2 regions of the Pseudonocardia autotrophica genome follow, and region 2 is predicted to be linked to the other one. Evidence: riboswitches for the same ligand, from Rfam matches in the RefSeq annotation. Region 2 holds a riboswitch; the other holds the start of a gene.
The links. A riboswitch is a leader RNA that binds a small molecule or an ion and turns the genes downstream of it on or off. The one in region 2 is predicted to bind S-adenosylmethionine.

Region 1: it holds a riboswitch for S-adenosylmethionine, as region 2 does, so the genes downstream of both, Pdca_RS37810 (putative leader peptide) here and thrC (threonine synthase) in region 2, are expected to answer to the same signal.

Annotation. Positions count from the first base shown of each region.
Region 1 covers NZ_AP018920.1:4,682,197-4,685,503, reverse strand. The annotation lists gene Pdca_RS21900 (ABC transporter substrate-binding protein) at 1-832, opposite strand, end outside; SAM riboswitch class I at 1,407-1,502, shown strand; gene Pdca_RS37810 (putative leader peptide) at 1,508-1,606, shown strand; gene Pdca_RS21890 (LLM class flavin-dependent oxidoreductase) at 1,679-2,977, shown strand; gene Pdca_RS21885 (NtaA/DmoA family FMN-dependent monooxygenase) at 2,974-3,307, shown strand, end outside.
Region 2 covers NZ_AP018920.1:4,976,264-4,979,570, reverse strand. The annotation lists gene thrC (threonine synthase) at 95-1,363, opposite strand; SAM riboswitch class I at 1,370-1,520, opposite strand; gene holA (DNA polymerase III subunit delta) at 1,648-2,634, shown strand; gene rpsT (30S ribosomal protein S20) at 2,740-3,003, opposite strand.

The DNA of each region.
Region 1 (3,307 bases), 290 kb from region 2:
CCTGCTCGGGCTGCTCGCGGATGAACTCGATCGCCCGCTGCTCGGCGCGCAGGATCGCCTCGACGGTCTCCGGGTGCTGCTGCAGGAACTCGGTCCGGACGATGATCACCGTGGTCGGGAACTCGCCGTCCGGCCAGAGGGTCCGCTCGTCCAGGAAGACCGAGGCGCCGGCGTCGACCAGGCGCGAGCTCCACGGCTCGGGCAGCCAGCCGCCGGCGACCGCGCCCTGCTTGAACAGGTCGAGGGTGCGCGGGTTCTCGATGTTCTGCACGGTCACCGCGTCCGGCCCGTCGCCGATCGGGAGGTTGTTCTCCTTCAGCCAGGTCTTCAGCGCGACGTCCTGGGTGTTGCCCAGCTGCGGTGTCGCGATCGTCTTGCCCTTGAGCTGCTCGGGGGTGGTGATGTCCGGGGTGGTCACCAGCTGCGCACCGGCCGAGGTGGAGCCCGCGACCAGGCGGACCGCCTCGCCGCCGGAACGGGAGAACGCGTTGATCGCCGGGCCGGAACCGATGAAGGCCACGTCGATCGAGCCGCCGAGCAGCGCTGCGACCTGGTCCGGGCCGGCGTTGAAGGTCTGCGGGGTGAGCGCGGTGTCGCCGAGCTCCTCGGCGAACAGGCCGTTCTCGACCGAGATCAGCGCCGGGGCGTGGGTGATGTTCGGGAAGTAGCCGAGGCGGACCTCGGCGGCGGGGGAGGTCTCGCCCGAGGCGGCGGCGCCGCCTCGCTCCTCGGCGCGGGAGCAGCCGGCCAGTACGCCGACGGTGGCGAGCAGTGCGACGAGGACGGCGGCGGTGCGCCTCCGGGAACCGGAGCGCAGGACGTGCGGGGGCATCGGGACGTGGTCCTTCCGTGGTGGGGCCCGCGCCGGTGGAATCGGGCGCGGACGGGAGACGCCCGGTGCGGTCGCCGGGGGTCGGGATGTGCCGGGATCAGGGCACACCGGGGGAGCCGGTCGGGCCGGCGGCCGGGGAGACGGGGTCCCCCGGCGGAGGATCAGCGACAGTGCTCGCTGAAGGCCGGTGCACGCCGGCTGGGCCAGAACGGCTCGAGGCCGGTCGGGCGGACGGGGATCGTGCGGTGCCGCGCGCGGGATCGCGCAGCGATGGGTCGATCGCCCCGCGTCGTGGTGTCCGGAGCCTCGAGCACGCCCCGGAGACGCGGACCGGGACGCGATGGCCGTCCCTGGCACGTCGTCACCCGGACAGGGTGCGGTGCGGTCACCTCTCCGGACAACCCTCGGTCCACCGGCCAGGAAACGGGACACCCTGTCCGGACAACATCACCCGGATCCGGCGACCGGGTGTCCGTAGCTCGGGACGGCCGGATTATTCCGCACGCGTCGCAGGTCACTCCGGGTGCGCGCGGGTTGACACGGCGGTGGCCGGACTCCTTAGAGTCGATGGCGGACACCATCCGGAGCGGCCGAGAGACCTGGCTCGACGACGCCGCAGCAACCCCCCGCAGCACGCGGGTGCGGGTGCTCCTGCCGGGCACGATGGAGGGGATCATGCGGTCGGTGGCGGATCGGGTGCGCGGCGCGCACCACCCGCGGTACCGCAGGCACGTCGATCTGCGGCGGGTCACCAGCGCGGCCTGTCGCGGCTGAGCGCGTCCCCGCCTCCCACCTCTCACACACGTTCCGCCGCGCGTCGACGCGCGGCGAGGAAGCGATGCCCCGATGTCCGCACCGGACACCTCTGTCCCGCCCGCGTCGCCGCTGCACCTGGCGGTCGCGTTCGACGGCACCGGCTGGCACCCCGCCGCCTGGCGCGAGCCGGGTACCCGCCCCGGCGAGCTGTTCACCGCCCGGCACTGGGTGCAGCTGGCCCGCACCGCCGAGCGTGGCCTGCTCGACCTGATCACCATCGAGGACGGCCTCGGCCTGCAGTCCGGCGATCACCTCGCCGAGCCCGAGCGGCGCACCGACCGGGTCCAGGGCAGGCTCGACGCCTCGCTGGTCGCGGCCTTCCTCGCGCCGCTGACCTCGCGGATCGGGCTGGTCCCGACCGTCACCACCACACACACCGAGCCGTTCCACGTCGCATCGGCGCTGGCCACGCTCGATCACGACTCGCACGGCCGGGCCGGCTGGCGGGTGCAGACCTCGGTGCGCGCCGACGAGGCCGCGCACTTCGGCCGCAGGCAGATCCCCGCGGTCGGCCGGTCCGAGCTGGACACCCCGCGGGGCCGGGCGCTGGTCGCCGAACTGTTCGGCGAGGCCGCCGAGGTGGTCGACACGGTGCGCCGGCTGTGGGACTCCTGGGAGGACGGCGCCGAGATCCGGGACGCGCTCACCGGCCGGTTCGTCGACCGGGACCGGCTGCACACCGTCGACGTCGAGGCCGCGCACTTCGCCGTGCGCGGCCCGTCGATCGTGCCGCGGCCGCCGCAGGGCCAGCCGCTGGTGGCGTCGCTGTCGCACGGCTACGAGCCGTCGCTGCTCGCCGCGCGGGTCGGCGACGTCGTGTTCACCACCCCGCACGACGCAGACGACGCCGCCCGGGTGGTGGACCAGGTCCGCACCGCGGAGCGGGCCGCCGGCCGCACCGCGCCGCCGCTGCGGATCCTCGCCGATCTCGTCGTCGTGCTCGCCGGCACCGAGGCGGGCGCGCGGGACCGGCTGGCCCGGCTCGACGCCCGTGATCCGCTCTCCAGCGACGCGCTCGTCGTCGCCACCACCCCGGCCGGGCTCGCCGACCGGCTGCTCGACTGGCGGGCCGCCGGGCTCGACGGCTACCGGCTCCGCCCGGCCGTGCTGCCCACCGATCTCGACGCGATCGTCGACGGTCTGGTTCCCGAGCTGCAGCGGCGCGGCGCGTTCCGCACCGGCTACGCCGAGACCGGTCTGCGCGAACGCTTCGGGCTACCCCGTCCCACCAGCCGGTACGCGCCGCGGTCCGGCAGCGCGACCGTCCCGGCACTCCTCCCGGGGCTCGCCCCCGTGCCCGCCCCGACCACCACCGGGAGCCCCGCATGACCCGCAAGCAGATCGTCCTGGGTGCCTACTTCCCGGGCGTCAACCACGACACGGTGTGGAGCGATCCCGCCTCCGGCAGCCACATCGCGTGGGAGTCGTTCGAGCAGTGGGCCCGCACCGCCGAGCGTGGCGGCCTCGACCTGTTGTTCCTCGCCGAGGGCCTGCGGCTGCGCACCCGCGGCGGCGAGATCTTCGATCAGGACGTCGTCGGCCGCCCGGACACCTTCACGGTGCTCGCCGCGCTGGCCGCGGTGACCGAGCACATCGGGCTCGCCGGGACGATCAACTCCACCTACAACGAGCCCTACGAGCTGGCCCGCAAGTTCGCGA
Region 2 (3,307 bases):
GCCCCGGCCCGATGGGGCAGTGCGCCGGACCGGCCACCCGCTACCCCGGACCGGCCGGCCGGTACCCCGGGGCCGGCGGGTCCGCGCGGGCGGCTCAGCGGCGCTTCGCCAGCGCCTCGCGGACGGCCACGCTGGTGGAGGGCACGGTGGCGGTCGGGCCGACCTCGCCGGACACGGCGTCCAGGGTCTTCAGGCCGTCACCGGTGATCATGAGGACGGTCTCGGCGTCCGGGTCGAGCTTCCCGGCCTCGAGCAGCTTCTTCGTCGTGGCGACGGTGACCCCGCCCGCGGTCTCGGCGAACACGCCCTCGGTCTCGGCGAGCAGCCGGATGCCGGCGACGACCTCGGCGTCGGAGACGTGCCCGAGCGACCCGCCGGTGCGTCGGACCGAGTCCAGGACGTACGGGCCGTCGGCCGGGTTCCCGATGGCGAGGGAGCGGGCGATGGTGTCCGGCTTCTGCGGCTGGATCACGTCGTGACCGGCCTCGAACGCGGCGGCGACCGGCGAGCAGCCGGTGGCCTGGGCACCGAACACGGTGTACGGGGTCGGCTCGACGAGCCCGAGCTTGCCCAGCTCGGTGAACCCCTTGTCGATCTTCGTCAGCTGGGACCCGGAGGCGACCGGCACGACCACCTGCTGCGGCAGCCGCCAGCCCAGCTGCTCGGCGACCTCGTAACCCAGGGTCTTGGAACCCTCGGCGTAGTAGGGGCGGACGTTGACGTTCACGAACGCCCAGTCCTCGTGCTCCGCGGCGAGCTCGGTGGCCAGCCGGTTCACGTCGTCGTAGTTGCCGTCCACGGCGAGCAGCGTGCCACCGTAGACCGCGGTGGTGATGATCTTCGGCTGCTCCAGGGACGACGGGATCAGCACGACCGAGTCCCAGCCCGCCCGTGCCGCGGCCGCCGCGACGGCATTCGCCAGGTTCCCGGTGGACGGGCAGCACAGCACCGAGAAGCCGAGCTCACGGGCGGCGGCGAGAGCGACCGCGACGACCCGGTCCTTGAACGAGTGGGTGGGGTTGCCGGTGTCGTCCTTCACCCAGAGCTTGCGGACGCCGAGCGCCCGCGCCAGGTTGTCCGCCTCGATCAGCCGGGTGAGGCCGGGCTCGGTGTTGCGGTGCTCCTGCACGGTGCTCGGCACCGGGAGCAGGTCGCGGTAGCGCCAGATCGACTTCGGGCCGGCTTCGATCGAGGCCCGGGTCACCTTCGGGAAGTCGTAGGCCACCTCGAGCGGCCCGAAACACCGGGGGCAGGCGAACTCGGCGGCCAGCGGCACCTCGTGGCCGCACTCGCGACAGGAGAGTGCGCGGGCGGGGCCCAGGTCGTAGGCCGAGGTCGTTTCGGGCGCAGCAGTGAGAGTCACGAGATCTCCTCATCTGTCCCGCCAGGGCGGCGGGGCGGAATTGGCACCGTGTTCGTCGACGTCCTGCCGCGCGGTCACGCGCAGGCGGGCGGATCGTCGTGCGACGCCGGTTGCCGGGGCTTCAACGGGCCGTTCCCTCTGCCCCTCTGGATGAGCCATATTCGATTGTCGCCGGCCGGTGATCGGCCGGGCGCCGAGAACGCTACGCGACGTGGTGTGCACCTGGCCAGCCGAAGTGCCCGGACGGGGATGCGGCTCACCGGCCGTCGGGGGAGTGGGCCACGATGAGACGCGTGAGCAGGACGCGTGACGCCGGACCGCCCGCCCCCCTGCAGCTGGTGGTGGGCGACGAGGAGTTCCTGGCCGAACGGGCGGTGTCCGAGCTGGTCCGCCGGATCCGGCAGGACGATCCGGAGGTCGAGCTCCGCCGGTTCCGCACCTCGGAGGTCGCGCCCGGCGAGCTGGCGGGACACCTCAGCCCGTCGCTGTTCGCGGAGAGCAGGGTGATTGTGCTCACCCATGCCCAGGACACGACGAAGGACATGCTCGCCGCGATCGCCGGGTACATCAAGGATCCGGCACCGGGGATCGTCCTGGTTGCGCTGCACGCCGGCGGGGCCAAGGGCAAGGCGCTGGTCGACCTGCTGAAGAAGGCCGGAGCGCAGGTGACTACCTGCAACCGGATCACCCGCGCCGACGAGCGGTCGGACTTCGTGCACGCCGAGGTCCGGCGCAACGGCGGGAGCATCACCCCCGGTGCGCTGGCCGTCCTGGTCGAGGCGGTCGGATCGGACCTGCGCGAGCTCGCCTCCGCGGCCGGGCAGCTCGTCGCCGACACCGGCGGGAAGATCGACGAGGCCGGGGTGCGCCGGTACCACCGTGGCCGCGCCGAATCGTCCGGCTTCGCGGTCGCGGACGCAGCCGTCGCGGGTGACCGCAGGGGCGCGCTGGAGGCGCTGCGCTGGGCACTGGTACTGGGTGTTCCGCACGTCCTGATCGCGGATGCGCTGGCCGACTCGGTACGGACACTGGCGAAGGTCGGCTCGGCGGGCCGGGGCGACCCGAACCGGCTGGCCGGCGAGCTGGGCATGCCGCCGTGGAAGATCCGCAAGGCGCAGGGCGTCGTCCGGCAGTGGCGACCCGAGCAGCTCGCCGTGGCGATCGCCGCGACCGCGCGGGTCAACGCCGACGTGAAGGGCGTCGCGGCCGATCCCGCCTACGCTCTGGAGCGCGCGGTGCTCGCCGTCGTCGAGGCCCGCGTCGAGCGCTGACGTGTCGCGCGCTGATCGGGGCGTGCCGCCCCGGCTGTACAGACGCCGACGGCGCCGCCCCGATGCCGGGGCGGCGCCGTCGTGGTGCGTGCGAGAGCGGGTGGCTCAGGCGCCGACCTTGTTGAGCTGCTTGGCGAGCGCCGACTTGCGGTTCGCCGCCTGGTTCTTGTGGATGACGCCCTTACCGGCCGCCTTGTCCAGCGCCCTGGCCGCCTTGCGCTGCAGCTCGGCAGCGTTGTCCGCGCCCTGCTCCGCGGCCTCGCGGAAGTGGCGGATGGCGGTCTTGACCGACGACTTCACCGACTTGTTGCGCTGCCGACGCTTCTCGTTGGTCTTGACCCGCTTGATCTGCGACTTGATGTTGGCCACGTCTACCTGGTCTTCCTGCCTGCTGCGTTCGGCTGGTCTGCTCGAGTCCGGTTCCGCTCCGGCGGCACCGGACGGTCGTACCGTCCCGGGCGAGCACGCCGAGCGCTCAGCGGTCAAGGCTACCAGCGGGAATTTCCGGCCCCTGTGCGGGGCCGCTCCACCGGCGCCGGACCTCACCAGACGCGGTACGGGACGAATCTACCGTCGAGCACTTCCGGACTTCCGACCCCTCCGGTTCCGCGCGGCGCCCGGGTGCCGGCCGCTCGCCTCCGAGCCGGTGGCGGACGCCCACCGGCGAGCGGTC